2 regions of the Streptomyces sp. NPDC102467 genome follow, and region 1 is predicted to be linked to the other one. Evidence: riboswitches for the same ligand, from Rfam matches in the RefSeq annotation. Region 1 holds a riboswitch; the other holds the start of a gene.
What was found. A riboswitch is a leader RNA that binds a small molecule or an ion and turns the genes downstream of it on or off. The one in region 1 is predicted to bind thiamine pyrophosphate.

Region 1 (7,740 bases):
GATCTCCATGGAGCGGCGGCAGGCGGCGGAGGCGGAACGGGCGGCGATCGCCCGAGAGCTGCACGACATCGTCTCCCACTCGGTGTCGATGATCGCGGTGCAGGCGGAGAGCGCCACGTACACGACCCCGGATCTGTCGCCGGGGGCCCGCGACGGCTTCCAGCAGATCGCCGGTACGGCCCGCTCCTCGATGGCCGAACTACGGCGCCTGCTGGGCGTGTTGCACGAGGACGGCGGCCCGGCGACGGCCCCGCAGCCTTCCCTGGACCGCCTCGGCGAGCTGATCGAGCAGCACCGGACGGTGGGCGGCGCCGCCGAGCTGACCGTCACCGGGGAGCGGGCGCCGCTGGCCGCCGCGTGGGAGCTGTCGGCGTACCGGATCGTGCAGGAGTCCCTGACGAACGTACGCAAGCACGCCGCCGGAGCCCGCACCCGCATCGAACTCGCCTACGGGCGTAACCAGTTGACCATTCGCGTCATCGACGACGGGCCGGGAGCCGGGCCCGACGCACCCTCCTCGGCGAAACCCCCCGGCCACGGCCTGCCGGGCATGCGCCGGCGCGCCGCCCTGGTCGGCGGCAGCCTGCGGGCGGGGCCCGGCAAGGACGGCGGGTTCCTGGTGGAGGCGGTGCTGCCGTGGTGACGCCGACCCCTCCTGTCACCCGGCCGGTCATCCGCACCCTGGTCGCCGACGACCAGGCGGTCGTGCGCACCGCCTTCGCCGGACTTCTCTCGACCCAGCCGGACATCGAGGTGGTGGCGGAGGCCGAGGACGGCGCGGACGCCGTGCGGCTCGCCGCCGAGCACCGCCCCGACGTGGTGCTCCTGGACATCCGGATGCCCGGCACGAACGGTATCGAGGCCGCCAGGACCATCCTCGACGCGTCGCAGGGCGCGACGAAGGCGCTGATGCTGACGACGTTCGGGCTCGACGAGTACGTCTACGAGGCGCTGGCCGCGGGCGCGTCCGGTTTCCTCCTCAAGGACGCCACGTTCCCCGAACTCCTGCACGCCGTACGGGTGGTGGCGGCCGGGAACGCCCTGCTGTCCCCGGAGATCACCAAGCGTCTGGTCGCCGAGTTCACGCGCCAGCGCGCCACCGCACCGCTGAACCGCAGCGTCGAAGGACTCACCACCCGCGAGGTGGAGGTGCTCGTCCTGATCGCGCGCGGCCTGTCGAACGCCCAGATCGCCGACCGGCTCACCATCACCGACCACACAGTGAAGACCCACATCAACCGGCTCTTCGCCAAGCTGGGGCTGCGCGACCGGGCACAGGCGGTGATCACCGCGTACGAGACGGGCCTCGTCCGACCCGCGTCCTAGATCCTGTAACGGTCGTAGGACTCACCGGAACTCACTGGGACTCACTGGGACTCACCGGAACTCACCGGGACTCACCGGGACTCACCGGGACTCACCGGGACTCACCGGGATCACTCGAAGGACGCCCGCTCCATCCAGAAGTCCAGCAGCGGCCGGTCGCCGAGCACCTCGACCCGGCCGGCGTCGAGCGGTTCACGCCGGTAGAAGGCGAGCAGCACGGCCGTCAGCGGGCCGCGCAGCGCGACGTCGGCCTTCGCGTGGTCGCGGTGCCAGACGATGCCCTCGTCGCACAGCTCGACCAGCCATTCGGCGGCCAGCTCCGGGGCGGTGTCGGTGGCGTGCAGATGCAGGGTGCGCCCGCCCGCCTTCAACTCCTGTGCCGCCGGCAGGGCGTTCACATCCTGGACGAAGCGCACGATCCGCAGCCACTCGTCGATCGCGTCCGCGGCGACTTCGGGCGCCACGGCGTAGTCGGCCTGCACGGTGAGCGCCGCGTCCGCCCGGTGGATCACCGTCTCGTGGGTCATCCGGCGGGCCCAGAACCCGGCGTCCTGCTGCCAGGCCCAGCTCCAGCAGCCGGTGTCGGGCCCGGCGGCGCGCAGCGTCTCCGCCAGGCGCCGGGCCCCGTCCCCGAGCCAGGCATCGAGCGTGGCGGGGGCGTCGTCCGCCGGCGCACGGTCCGGCACCGCGTCCTCGGGCAGCGCCTCGACCGCCCGGGTACGCACCATCGCCTCGGCCCAGCGGTGGGCGCGGCCGACGTGTTCGGCGAGTTCGCGCAGGCTCCAGTCGGGGCAGGTCGGCACGGTCGCGGAGAGGTCGGCGCCGGCCAGGTGCTCCCTCAACGCCCCTGTCTGCGCGATGATTTCGTCGCAGAATCGGTCGTGCGAGAGATGTCCGGTCGGTTGTGGCGCGGGTGTCGTCATGCGCCGACCCTACGTAGCCGGTCCCCCGCCCAGCACCACGATTTCCGCCGCGTCGAAGGCGACGCCGACCTCGGCGCCCTGCTCCGGCGCCGCGCGCAGTGCGCAGGCCACTTCGAGCCGGGGCGCGCCGTCGGGCTGCAGGTGCAGGGCGACATGGGTGCCGCGGAAGGTGCGGGCGGCGACGGTGCAGGTCACCTGGGCGTCGGCGGCGGCGACCAGGCGTACTCCCGCGGGCCGTACGAGGATCTTGGCCGGGCCCGGTTGCGAGCCGGGCGGCACCGGCACCTTGCCCCACGGAGTGTCCGCGGCGTCGCCGGAGACCGATACGGCTGCCTCGACGACGTTGTCGAAGCCGAGGAAGCGGGCCACGAATTCGTCGGCCGGGTGCCGCCACACGTCGAGAGGCGTGCCGGACTGGGCGATCCGTCCGTCGCGCATGACGACGACCCGGTCGGCGAGCGCGAAGGCCTCACCCTGGTCGTGTGTGACGGCGAGCACGGTGGTCCCCAACTCGCCGAAGAGTTCCCGCAGTTCGACGACGAGGCGTTCGCGCAGCGACCGGTCGAGCTGGCCGAGCGGCTCGTCCAGCATCAGCAGCCGGGGCCGCGGCGCGAGCGCCCTGGCGAGCGCGACACGCTGCTGCTCGCCTCCCGACAGAGCGGCGACGGCCCGCCGCTCGGCGCCGGGCAGGCCGACGAGCTTGAGCAACTCCCCTACGCGTGAAGCCTGTTCGCTCCGACCGGCACCGTGCATCCGCAGCCCGAAAGCGACATTGCCGCCCACGTCCCGCTGCGGGAAGAGCTGGTGGTCCTGGAACATCAGACCCACACCCCGCTTGTGGGCGGGCACTGCGCCCTGGTCCTGGCCGCCCAGCAACACCCTTCCCCGGTCGAGAGGTTGGAGGCCCGCGACGGCCCGCAGCAGCGTCGACTTGCCGCTGCCGCTGGGGCCGAGGACGCACACGATCTCGTGGTCGGCGACCTCCAGGTCCACGCCGTCGAGCACCGCGCGCCCGCCGAACCGTACGGTCGCGTCATCGAGTGCGAGCAAGGCCGCCATCAGAACTCCCCGGTCGAGGCCCGCGCGGGCCGCATACGTTCGAGCAGCAGCAGGGAGACGGCGCAGACGACCATGAGGACCGTCGAAAGGGCCATCGCCTGCCCGTAGTTGAGGTCACCGGCCCGGCCGAGCAGCCGCGCCACGGCGACCGGCAGGGTCGGGTTGTCGGGCCGCGCGATGAACACGGTGGCCCCGAACTCGCCGAGCGACACGGCGAACGCGAACCCCGCCGCGACCAGCAACGCCCGGCGCACCATGGGCAGATCGACCTCCCGCCAGGCCCGCAGCGGCGAGGCCCCGAGCACGGTGGCGGCCTCCCGCAGCCGCCCGTCGACGGCCCGCAGCACCGGCAGCATGGTGCGGACCACGAAGGGCACACCGACCAGCGCCTGCGCGAGCGGCACCAGGATCCAGGACGCCCGCAGGTCGAGCGGCGGCTTGTCGAGGGTGATCAGGAACCCGAAGCCGACGGTCACCGCGGACACCCCGAGCGGCAGCATCAGCAGCGCGTCGAACCCGCGTACAAGGCGTCCCGCGCGCCGAGTGAGCGCGGCGGCGGCGAGCCCGCCGACCAGCAGCGCGATGGCGGTGGCGGCGAGCGCGTACTCCAGCGAATTCCCGATGGCGTCGATGGGCGGCACGAGGAAGGTGCCGCCGTCGGCGTCGCCCAGCGCCCGGTAGTACGCGAACCCGTACCCGCCCGGGGCATCGAGCGAGCGCTGCACCAGCACGCCGAGCGGCAGCAGGATCAGCACGGCGACGGTCACCAACACCCCACCGAGGAGCGCCCATTGGCCCGCCCCGCGCGGCCGGCGCGCGGTGTGGGCGGGGTCGACGAGCCGCAGCGCGCTCTCCCGGCGCCGGACGCTCCAGGCGTGCACACCGAGGATGAGTCCCACCGCGACGAACTGCACGATCGTCAGGACGGCCGCGGTCGACAGGTCGAAGATCTGCGCGGTCTGCCGGTAGATCTCCACTTCGAGGGTCGAGTAGCCCGGCCCGCCGAGGATCTGCACGACCCCGAACGACGTGAACGTGAACAGGAAGACCATGAGCGCCGCGGCCGCCACGGCCGGACCGAGCGCGGGCAGCGTCACCGTCCGCCAGGCCGCGAACCGCGAGGCGCCGAGCATCCGCGCGGCCTCCTCCTGGCGCGGGTCGAGCTGCGACCACAGCCCGCCCACGGTCCGTACGACCACCGCGTAGTTGAAGAAGACGTGGGCGATCAGGATCGCCCAGACCGTGGTGTCGAGCCGCACACCCCACAACGCGTCGAGCAGCCCGCCCCGGCCGACCAGCGCCAGGAACGCCGTCCCGACGACGACGGTCGGCAGCACGAACGGCACGGTCACGACGGCCCGCAACAGTTGCTTGCCGGGGAAGTCGAACCGGGCGAACACGTACGCGCCCGGCAGCGCGATCAGCAGCGTGAGGGCGGTAGAGGCGAGGGCCTGCCACGCCGTGAACCACAGGACGTGCCGGATGTCCGACTCCCCCAGCACGTCCACGATCCGCCCGAACTGCCAGGCACCGCTGACGTGCAGCCCCCGCCGGACGATCGCGACGACCGGGTACGCGAAGAAGACCCCGAAGAACACGACGGGCACGACCATCAGGCCGAGCCGCGCCGCGCTCCCGGACGGGCGTCGTACTCGTACGGGGCGAGTCTTCGCCGTCACTTCCTTACGAGCGATGTCCACGCCTTGACCCAGCTGTCACGGTTGTCCGCGATCTTGCGCGGGCTCATGGTCTCGGGATCGTCGACCTTCGCGGCGTACTTCGTGTAGTCGGCGGGCGCGGTGGCGTTCCCGGCCACCGGGTCGACGAACATGTTGAGCGGCATGTCCTGCTGGAACTCCTTCGAGATCAGGAAGTCGAGGAGCGCCTGCCCGCCCTTCTCGTTCCCGGCCCCGTCGAGCAGCCCGGCGAACTCGATCTGCCGGAAGCAGGTCCCGGTCGAGACGCCGACCGGCGACGTCTTGGGCTGCGGGTCGGAGTAGATCGCCTCGGCGGGCGGCGAGGACGCGTACGAGACGACGAGCGGCCGCTCGCCACCCGCCTTCTTGCCGCCGGCGCTCCCGCTGAACTCCTCGTTGTAGGCCTGGTCCCAGCCGTCGACGACCTTCACACCGTTGGCGACGAGCTTCTTCCAGTAGCCCTGCCAGCCGTCGTCGCCGTACTGCGCGGCGGACCCGAGCAGAAAGCCGAGGCCCGGCGAGGAGGTGGCCGCGTTCTCGGTGACCAGAAGATCCTTGTACTTCGGCTCGGCCAGATCGGCGAAGGACGAGGGCGGCGTCAACTTGTGCTCGGAAAAGTACTTCTTGTCGTAGTTGACGCAGATGTCACCGGTGTCGACGGGAGTGACACGATTCTTCCCGGCATCGAGCTGGTACTCGCTCTTCACCTCTCCCAGACCCTTGGCCTTGTACGAGGAGAAGACTCCGTTGTCGAGCGCGCGCGACAGCAGGGTGTTGTCGACGCCGAAGAAGACGTCCCCCTGCGGATTGCCCTTGGAGAGGATCGCCTTGTTGACGGCCTGCCCGGCGTCACCGTCCTCCAGGACCTTCACGTTGTAGCCGGACTTTCTCTCGAAGTCCTTCAGTACGTTCTTGGAGACGGCCCACGAGTCGTGGCTGACGAGGGTGACGGTCTTGGAGTCGCCGCCGGAGCCCGAGCCGCTCGACGACCCGCACGCGGACAACGCGACAAGCCCGAGGCCCACGGCCATGACCACGTACGTCTTCTTGCTCGTTCTCATTCGAATTCCTCCTGGAATGACCAGGAGAAGACGCGGCCCTGCCCGGAGACCTCCGAAGATCTCCGGGCAGGGCGCAACAGCATGAGTGGTGACCGAACTTCCTACCCGGAATGACCCGGGCGAGGTTCAGAGGGTCTGCGGCCTGCCATTGGTCTGGTGCCGCACTCTCAGCGCTGTGGCGCTCCCCTGTCGGAATATGCAGATGTAGGTACTACTGAGACTACGTGGAGCAGAAGCCCTTCGGACCAACTGGAGTCCAGGCTACCGCTCGGTCGCGGCGAGCTGGCCACACGCCCCGTCGATCTCCTGACCACGGGTGTCCCGGACGGTGACGGGCACACCGTGCGCCGCGATCGCCTCGACGAAGGCCTTCTCGTCCTCCGGCCGCGACGCCGTCCACTTCGAGCCCGGCGTCGGGTTCAACGGGATCAGGTTCACATGCACCGGCTTGCCCTTGAGCATCCGGCCGAGCCGGTCACCGCGCCACGCCTGGTCGTTGATGTCACGGATGAGGGCGTACTCGATGGAGAGCCGGCGCCCGGACCTGGCGGCGTACTCGAAACCGGCGTCGAGCACCTCCCGCACCTTCCACCGTGTATTGACCGGTACGAGGGTGTCGCGCAGCTCGTCGTCGGGCGCGTGCAGCGAGATGGCGAGGCGGCACTTGAAACCCTCGTCGGTGAACCGGTTGATGGCGGGGACGAGCCCGACCGTCGACACGGTGATACCGCGCTGCGAGAGCCCGAGCCCGTCGGGCTCGGGGTCGGTCAGCGCCCGGATGGACTGCACGACACGCTTGTAGTTGGCGAGCGGCTCACCCATGCCCATGAACACGATGTTGCTCAGCCGGGCCGGCCCACCGGGGATCTCCCCGTCACGCAGCGCCCGCATCCCGTCCACGATCTGGTGCACGATCTCGCCGGTCGACAGGTTCCGGTCGAGACCGGCCTGCCCGGTGGCACAGAACGGGCAGTTCATCCCGCAGCCGGCCTGGGACGAAATACACATGGTGACCCGGTCCGGGTACCGCATCAGCACGGACTCGACGAGCGTGCCGTCGAAGAGCCGCCACAGGGTCTTGCGCGTGGTGTCCTGGTCGGTCGACAGATGCCGCACGACGGTCATCAGCTCGGGAAGCAACGCCTCCCGCAGCTTCTCGCGCGAACCGGCGGGGATGTCGGTCCACTCCGCGGGATCATGCGCGAGCCGCGCAAAGTAGTGCTGCGACAGCTGCTTGGCGCGAAACGGCTTCTCACCGATCGCGGCAACGGCTTCCTTCCGCTCGGCGGGCGAGAGGTCGGCAAGGTGCCGCGGCGGCTTCTTGGCTCCGCGGGGGGCAACGAAAGTGAGTTCTCCGGGCTTAGGCATGGCTGTACCAGTGTGGCAGACGAACGGGCGTGACCTGGGGTCTCGGCCCTACGCCGTGGTCATCGTTGGTCGTCCCCGGCCATGGTGGGTTCTCCTCGGACGGCCCACAGGCGGCCCAGCACCATTGCAATTTACGCTGGCCAGAGCACCTGCCAGAGCGCTGCGGGATGGCGTAGCTGCACGTCCCCGTGGCCAGCAGGACGAAAACCCCAGTCGCGGCGTGACACTCAGCACCAAGGTCGTCGGCATCGCACACTGCGACACTGGCCTGGGTCGAGTTTCCGCGCCATACCGTCCAGTCGCAGA
Region 2 (7,740 bases), on a different contig from region 1:
CGGGGAGCCGGAACGGGCCGACCGCGCGTGCGTCGATCCGGTCGCTCGTCGCGGTCCGGGTCGTCGCGGTTCGGGTCGTCGCGGTCGGCGTCCCCGTCCCGCCCGAGGCGAGCGCCGTGTCCACGGTCAGCGGGTCGACGGTCGCGGAGGCCTGCGCGGGCAGCGTGTCCGGTGTGGTGTGCCCCGCCGAGTCGGCGAGCGGAGCGCGCGCCTGGGTCGTCACGGTGATGTGGCGTCCGGTGGAGCGGGCCAGGTCGCGCACGGTCGTTTCGACCCCGTCCCACCGGGGGTGCGTCGCGGCGTACCCGAGAAGGGTGTCGTAGATCCTCGTGTCGTCGGCGAGGTTCTGGCCCTGCTCCTGCTTGATGGCGCCGGACGTGGTCTGCACGGCGAGCCAGGCCGTCGCCGCCACGGAACAGGTGGCGACCAGGACGGAGACGGCCAGCAGCCGTCCGCGCAGGCTCTTGCGCAACGGCGGCCGGTCGGCGGCAGTCCTACGCCGACGCATCGCGGGCGCCCTTCGCCGGGTCCATCAGCTTGTAGCCGACGCCGAACACGGTGAGCAGGCGGACCGGGCGGCGCGGTTCCGGTTCGATCTTCTTGCGGAGGTTCATGACGTGCACGTCGACCGTGCGGTCGCCTATGTACCGGTCGAATCCGTGCAGTTCGGCGAGGAGCAGCTGACGGCTGAAGACCCGGCCGGGTTCGGCGGCCATCGCCGCGAGCAGCCGGAACTCGCCCGGCGTGCACTCCACCGAGGCACCGTCGACCGACACCTCGTGCCGGTCGGGATCGACGACCAGCGAGCCGACCCTGAACTCCGGGGAGCCGGGCGCGGCATGACCGCCGCGGTGGGTGCGGCGCAACAAGGTACGGACCCGGGCCATCAACTCGCGCGGGCTGTACGGCTTCGTCATGTAGTCGTCGGCCCCCAGATCGAGGCCGAGCAGCAGATCGTCCTCGGTGCTGCGGGCCGTCAGCATCAGCACCGGAATCTCCCGCGCCTCCGCCCGCAGCACCCGCACCACGTCCAGGCCGTCGGCCCGGGGCATCATCACATCGAGGACGAGGAGGTCGGGTTCCCTGTACCGGATCTCCTCGATGGCCTGCCGCCCGTCCCGTACGACGGTGACGGCGTGGCCTTCCCGCTCCAGATAGCGGCGGACCAATTCGGCCTGTTTCTCGTCGTCTTCGGCGACCATGACATTTGCGCACACCTCGCAGAGCGTAAGCGAGACGCGCTGCGGTCAGGAACCGGCTCCGGCGGGGCGGCGGGCGATCCACAGCTGTCGCGTCGAGCGCACCTCGAGGTCGGCGCGGTGGCGCACGTCCTGCGCGCCGCCGTCCAGGAGGGTGTCGAGCGCCTTGAGGTCGGCGGCTTCGACGAGGCCGTCGACAGCGTCGCGGATGCGGCGCAGGGTGAGGTACGCATAGCGTCCGGCTCTCTCGCGCAGCGGGCTGTCGGCGGCGGCCGGGCGCAGTTGCCCGGTCTGTTCGTACGCGATGTCGAAACCGGCCGCCGCCAGTCTGGTGCCCCAGTCGGATCCCAGGTGGGGCACCTGTTCGGCGTGGAGCGAAGTGAGCGCCGTACGGCATCGGGCTTCCAGGCCCGGCCGGTCGGGCACCGCGTCGTCGGGCAGGAAGTAGGGCATCCCGTCCAGCTCGGCGACGGCGAGGAGCCCGCCGGGGCGCAGCGCGGCGAAGATGACGTCCATGGCCGCGGCGGGGTCGTCCAGGTGGTGCAGGGAGGCCGAGGCCCAGACGAGATCCGCGTCGCTGACGCCCGGGAGGCTCTTCCCCGCGTCGGCCCGCACCGGGTGCACGCGCGCGGCGAGGTTCTTGCCGGCGGCGGTCCGGGTCAGCTGTTCCAGCATGGGGGCGGAGCTGTCGACGGCGGTGACCCGGGCGTCGGGGAACTGCCGCAGCAGGGCGAAGGTGCCGGTACCGCTGCCGGCGCCGAGGTCCACGATGTGCCGGACGCCGCCTTCCGACAGGTCCGCGATCTTGCGGTGCACGGAGTCGAGGTAGGGCGCGAACATCTCCGCATCGAGGTCCAGGATCTCGACGAGGTCGTCCGGGGGCTGTTCCATGCCGTGGGCGTGGGCGTGGGAATCACGGTCGTGACCTGCGGATACGTGGTGCGTCATGAGATCAACGGTACGTACGTACGCCCGCAACGCATAATATTTTGCTTATAACGCAAGAAGGTTCCCCTGCCTGAGGCCCGGCGCGCAAAGTCCGGGTCACGACGTGCCGGCGAGCTCGACGAGGTGCCCGGCCGTTCCGGCAGGGTCGACCAGCTGGTGCAGGTGGGCGCCGGGCTGGTGGGCCACACGCCAGCCGCGGTCGCGCGCTTCGGCGGCCAGGTCCTCGTACGGCGGGCCGAACAGGAGGTAGGAGCACGGGTGGTCGTCCCAGCAGTCGGGGACCGGGATGTGCTGCTCGTAGTAGGACAGCGGCAGCATGGGCTGCTCCTCGACGACCGTCCGCCGTACCGCCGGATCGGCGAACATGGGGGCAACGTCCGCCTCGTCCCACCAGTCGGTCCAGCGCGGCAGCCTGCCGTTCACCGCCTTGGGGCGGAGAAACTCCAGCAGTTCGGGCGAGGCGACCGGGGTCGGCCCGGTCCGGGCCGGCAGCGCCGCGTCGACGAAGATCGAGCCGGTCACGCGGCGGTCGAGGCCCGAGCGGATCGCCGGGAGGAACAGGCCCGCGTTGCTGTGCGCCACCAGCACGACGGGGTCGGCGGCGGGGAGCTGCCGCAGATCGTCGCGGACGGCATCGACGACGCCGGGCCAGAACGGCGGCGCCCCCGCGCCGACGTGCACCAGGGACGGCACCCGTACCCGGTATCCCGCCGCGGTCAGCTGCGCGGCCACGGGGTGCCAGGTCGAGGGGCCCACCGACGGACTGTGTACGAGGACGAAGACCGGCTGCATGGGACGAGCGTGCCGACCGGGCCGTGGAAGCCGCGACCGACTTGGCCGACAGCAGAACGGCTCAAACCACCGCTCGCCGCAGCCTGATCGGCGCGTAGACGACGAGCGCGGTGCCGAAAGCGACGTAGTAGCCGAGGTCCGCGCCGTGGAGCGCTTCGGCCACGGGGCCGACGTAGAGGCTCGTGTTCATGAACGGGACAGTGGCGGCGAACGCCGCAAGGAACGCCAACAGGGCGGGCAGGAGCGGCTGTTGACGCCTCTGCTCCTCAGCGAGGTCGAGGGGGGCGCCGCGTCGCGCGCGGGCCCGGGCCAGCCAGTCGACGAGGACGACCGCGACGAAGCCGGGGATCCAGTACCCCACGAACAGGAGGACGTTCTGGAAGCGGGCGGCGGTGTCGGCGGCATGCATCCACAGCACCAGCGGGTACCCGAGGAGCGCGGCGAGTCCGGCGGCGAGCGGGCGTGGCAGGCGGGCGCCGATCACCTGGAGAGCCAGTGAACCGCTGTAGTCGTTCATCGCGTTGCTGCACAGCGCGGCCAGCGCCACGGCGAGGAGCCCGAGGGAGCCGATCACCCCGCCGCCGAGCAGCGTGTCGACGCCCTGCGCGGTCTGGTCGGTGAAGACCGAAGCGCCCCAGAGTCCGAGCGCCTGCACGGCGGTGAAGGAGACGACGACGCCCGCCAGCGTGCACCAGAACATGCGGGCCCGAGAGGTGGCGCGTGGCAGGTAGCGGCTGAAGTCGCTGGCGTACGGCGCCCAGGAGATGGCCAGACTCAGCGCGATGGTGGTCGTCAGGGCGAACGCGCCGAGACGGTCGGCGCCCTGCGCGCTCCCGTGGCCCGCGGGGGTGACGCCGGCGTGCGCCAGACGCAGCGCCAGGGCCCAGAAGGCGACCGCGAGGACGGCCGTCATCCACTTCTGCAGGCGGTGGATCGCCTCATAGCCCAGCGCGCCGAACGCACCCTGGGCGGCCATCATCACCAGTGCCCCCAGCCAGAACGGCCAGCCGCAGAGCCGGGCGAGCGCGTCTCCGCCGAACAGGCCGATGAGCGCGTCCCAGGCGATGGACGACAGCCATTGCAGAACGCCGGGTACCACGACTGCCCGGCCGAACGCCAGCCTCGCCAGGGGCAGTTGGCCCGCCCCGGTGCGGCTGCCCCACGTGCCGAGGTACGCGGTGGGCACGGCGCCGAGCAGGGTACCCAGGACCACGGCGGCCAGCGCGGTGGCGAAGTCCAGGCCCAGAGCGACGCCGACCGTACCGGTGAAGACTCCGCTCATCGTCAGGTTCGGCGCGAACCACACGGTGAAGAGCCGTCCGGCGCCGCCGTACCGGTGGTCCTCCGGGACGGGGGCGATCCCCCGCGCTTCCGGCCGCCAGTCCCCCGGCGCGGCGGGCATCCGCCCGTCGAAGGCGCCCGCGCCGTGCCGCTCGGCGGCTCGCGGGTCCGTGGAAGCGTGCGACATCGACATCGCTGACATCCCTCCGCCAGTGTTAACTGGTTCAGGTTCTACGGGTGTGATCTCAGCCCCGTCGCTGTCGCGGGGCACCCCGTGTCGGGCAGTACCGGTGCGAACAGTAGCCGCTCCGTCGGTGTGCGGTGGCGGCGCCCCCTCGTGCGGGCTCTGCGTGCGGGCTTCCCGCCGCCGCGCATAGGGTCGTGCGATGAAGACCATCGGGTTGATCGGCGGAATGAGCTGGGAGTCGACCGCGGAGTACTACCGGCTGCTGAACGAGCTGACCCGGGAGCGGTTGGGCGGACTGCACTCGGCGCGATGCGTGGTGTACTCCGTGGACTTCGCGGAGATCGAGCGGTTGCAGATCGAGGGCGGCTGGGAGCAGGCCGGTGAGATTCTCGCCGCGGCCGCCAGGTCCCTGGAGGCGGCCGGCGCCGACCTGCTGCTCCTGTGCACCAACACGATGCACAAGGTCGCCGATCAGGTGCAGGCGGCCACGGCCGTCCCCCTGATCCATCTGGCCGACGCGACGGCCGACGCCGTACGCGCGGCCGGTGTCCAGCGGGTCGGCCTGCTCGGCACCGCGTTCACGATGGAGCAGGAGTTCTACCGCGGCCGCCTCGAACAGGGCGGGCTCGACGTGCTCGTCCCCGACGACGCCGGGCGGGCGCTCGTCCACCGGGTGATCTACGAGGAGTTGTGCCTCGGCGAGGTGCTCGACGCGTCACGCGTCGCGTACCAGGACGTCATCGCCCGGCTCGTCGACGCCGGCGCTGAGGGGATCGTCCTGGGCTGTACCGAGATCGAGCTGCTGATCGGTGCCGGGGACAGTCCGGTCCCCGTGTTCCCCACGGCACGGCTGCACGCCGAAGCCGCCGTGCGGGCCGCGTCGGGCGACGGCGCGCCCTGAGCTCCTGTCCTTGAACGGCCCCGGCGGCCCCGGGGCAAAACCCTGTCCGTACGGACGGCCGGTGTCTCCCGGTTCAGGAAGCCGGCTCCCCCAGCTCTTCCGGAGCCGAGGCCCAGCAGGCCTCGATGGCGTCCGTGACGGTGTCGTGCAGGCCGCCCGCAAGCCGGCCCGCGCCCTCGGCGTGCAGCGCGGGGCGCGTGGCGGGGCTCGCGACGACGGCCAGGAAGCCTTCGTCCGGCAACGCCTCCGCGTCCAGGCTCGTCCGGACGAACTGCCGGACCCCGCCGGGCTCACAGCGCCCGGCTCCCCCGAAGTCGACCACGAAAAGCCGCTGCCCGGTGCCTGTCATGCGCGCCAGCAGGCCGCACAGTTCGGTGGCGGCGACGCCGTCGAACTCTCCGACGACCTCGACGACCAGGACGCCCCCGGCTTCCCAACGCGCCGGGAAACTCGCCCGCGCTCGCTCCATCCTCGACCCCTCAGCCCTGCGGGCCGCGCACCTGTCGCAGCCCGTGTGCGGTGCGCCTACCCAGGGCCCGGCGAGGCACGCCTCCCCTTCCTTCGGGCCGGATATCGGTGAACAGCAGCACCAAGAGGCGACAAAAGCGGCTTCCCACGTTTCGTCCGCACCGTGCAGGGGACTTCGTGCGGCGGCGGCTTACGCCCGAGTCCTTCCCGGGAGGGTTCGGCAGTGAGCTCGCCGCCCCGCTCTCCGCCGATCCGGCGGAGAGCGGGGTCCTTCACGGGTTGTTGCGGTGAGCCCACCGCGCCCGTCGCTCGGTGGGCTTGCCGGGCGCGGTACGGGGCAATCGAGCGGCATGAAGGCAGCGACGAAGAGATCTGCCCGGTACGTGGCCGTCGGGCTGGCGACGATCCCTCTCCTGGCGGCGTGCGGCGGGGCCGGCGGCGACGGTCGAACGCCCGCGGACGGTGCCGGGTCTGCGGCTTCGAACCTACGGCTGACCATCACCACGGACAACGGGGTGCGCCTGCGGCCCGCGGACGACGACCAGGTGGGCGTCGACCCGGCGGTGGCCCATCACTGGTCCCGGCAGGGCCGTACCCAGGTCCTGGATCTGTCGTGCAAGGGCCGCGACCATCCGGACCGGGAGTGCCCCCGCATGCCGGAGATCGACGTCCCCGCCGGCACGTCCGTGACGGTCACCGCCCGCAACGCCGGCATCGACGTCGCCGGAGTGAGCGGCCCTCTCGACCTGACCACCGTCAACGGCGATGTGGCGTTGGCCGGTTCGGGCCGGGGCGACGCCACGGTGCGGCTCGTCACCCGCAACGGCTCGGTGCGCGCGACAGCCGTACACGCCGCGGCACTGCGGGCCCGTACGGTCAACGGCGACGTCACACTCGGCTCCGCCACCGCCCCGCGCCGGCTCTCCGCGCGGACCGTCAACGGCTCGGTGGACGTCTCCGTTCCGCACGACTCTCCCGCCTACCGGGTGACCGCGGCCACGGACAACGGCCGTCCGATGATCACGGTCCCGGACGGTGGCGAGAACACCGGCCGGTCCGGCCAGACCGACCGGACCATGGAACTCACCACGGTGAACGGCGACGTGCGGGCCGCCCGCGACTAGGACATCTCCGAAATCTCCGGCTCGGGCCGGGGCCGCAGGCTCAGCACCAGTTCCCGGGGCAGACCGTGCGTGTCGTGCAGATAGTGCAGGTCCTCTTCGTCCAGCGTGCCCTGGAAGCGAGGACGGGCGAGCACCTGCCGCCCCCGCCGGAGCAGCCCGCCGAACCGGCGTTCCTCGTCGAGGAGCACCCTGCGCACCTCGTCCGGGTCCGTGGTCTGACGGAAGTGGTCCAGCGTGTGCGACACCAACTCGGCCGGGAGATCGCCGAGTTGACGCGAGGGGTCGTCACGCCACAGGACCGTCAGGGCGCGGCGCACCAGTCGTCGCAGCACATAGCCGCGGCCCGTGTTGCCCGGCCGCACGCCGTCCCCGATCACCACCACGGCCGAGCGCAGGTGATCGCAGACGAGGCGCAATGACGGTTCGTCGAGGTCCCACAGGCCGGGCACCCGGCGGCGCCACGGGGTGAAGACGTCGCCCTCGAACACCGAGTTCTTGCCCTGGAGCAGTGAGGCCAGCCGCTCCAGGCCGAGCCCGGTGTCGACGTTGCGCTGCGGCAGGGGCACCAGCGATCCGTCGGGAAGGCGGCGGTGCCGCATCATCACGTGGTTCCACACCTCGACCCAGCGGTCGTCGCGGGTGGGCGTCGACTGCGGCGGTGTGTCACCGGTCCAGATGAAGATCTCCGAGTCGGGGCCGCACGGGCCGGTCGGCCCGTTGGACCACCAGTTGTCCTCGACGGTGCGTTCCACCGGAACCCCGTGCCGCTGCCACATCTGCTCGGCGGCCGTGTCCGGGCCCACCTGCTCGTCGCCGCCGAAGACGGTGGCGTGGATCAGG

Region 2: it holds a riboswitch for thiamine pyrophosphate, as region 1 does, so the genes downstream of both, ACIREE_RS25525 (purine-cytosine permease family protein) here and ACIREE_RS21940 (thiamine ABC transporter substrate binding subunit) in region 1, are expected to answer to the same signal.

What each region holds. Positions count from the first base shown of each region.
Region 1 covers NZ_JBIWKA010000010.1:124,340-132,079, forward strand. The annotation lists gene ACIREE_RS21915 (sensor histidine kinase) at 1-643, shown strand, start outside; gene ACIREE_RS21920 (response regulator) at 640-1,326, shown strand; gene ACIREE_RS21925 (maleylpyruvate isomerase N-terminal domain-containing protein) at 1,437-2,249, opposite strand; gene ACIREE_RS21930 (ABC transporter ATP-binding protein) at 2,259-3,308, opposite strand; gene ACIREE_RS21935 (ABC transporter permease) at 3,308-5,008, opposite strand; gene ACIREE_RS21940 (thiamine ABC transporter substrate binding subunit) at 4,984-6,066, opposite strand; TPP riboswitch at 6,147-6,264, opposite strand; gene rlmN (23S rRNA (adenine(2503)-C(2))-methyltransferase RlmN) at 6,328-7,434, opposite strand.
Region 2 covers NZ_JBIWKA010000012.1:135,045-142,784, reverse strand. The annotation lists gene ACIREE_RS25545 (sensor histidine kinase) at 1-508, opposite strand, end outside; gene ACIREE_RS25540 (response regulator transcription factor) at 495-1,217, opposite strand; gene ACIREE_RS25535 (class I SAM-dependent methyltransferase) at 1,248-2,147, opposite strand; gene ACIREE_RS25530 (alpha/beta hydrolase) at 2,244-2,939, opposite strand; gene ACIREE_RS25525 (purine-cytosine permease family protein) at 3,001-4,413, opposite strand; TPP riboswitch at 4,405-4,505, opposite strand; gene ACIREE_RS25520 (aspartate/glutamate racemase family protein) at 4,607-5,308, shown strand; gene ACIREE_RS25515 (hypothetical protein) at 5,382-5,777, opposite strand; gene ACIREE_RS25510 (DUF4097 family beta strand repeat-containing protein) at 6,127-6,900, shown strand; gene ACIREE_RS25505 (alanine--tRNA ligase-related protein) at 6,897-7,740, opposite strand, start outside.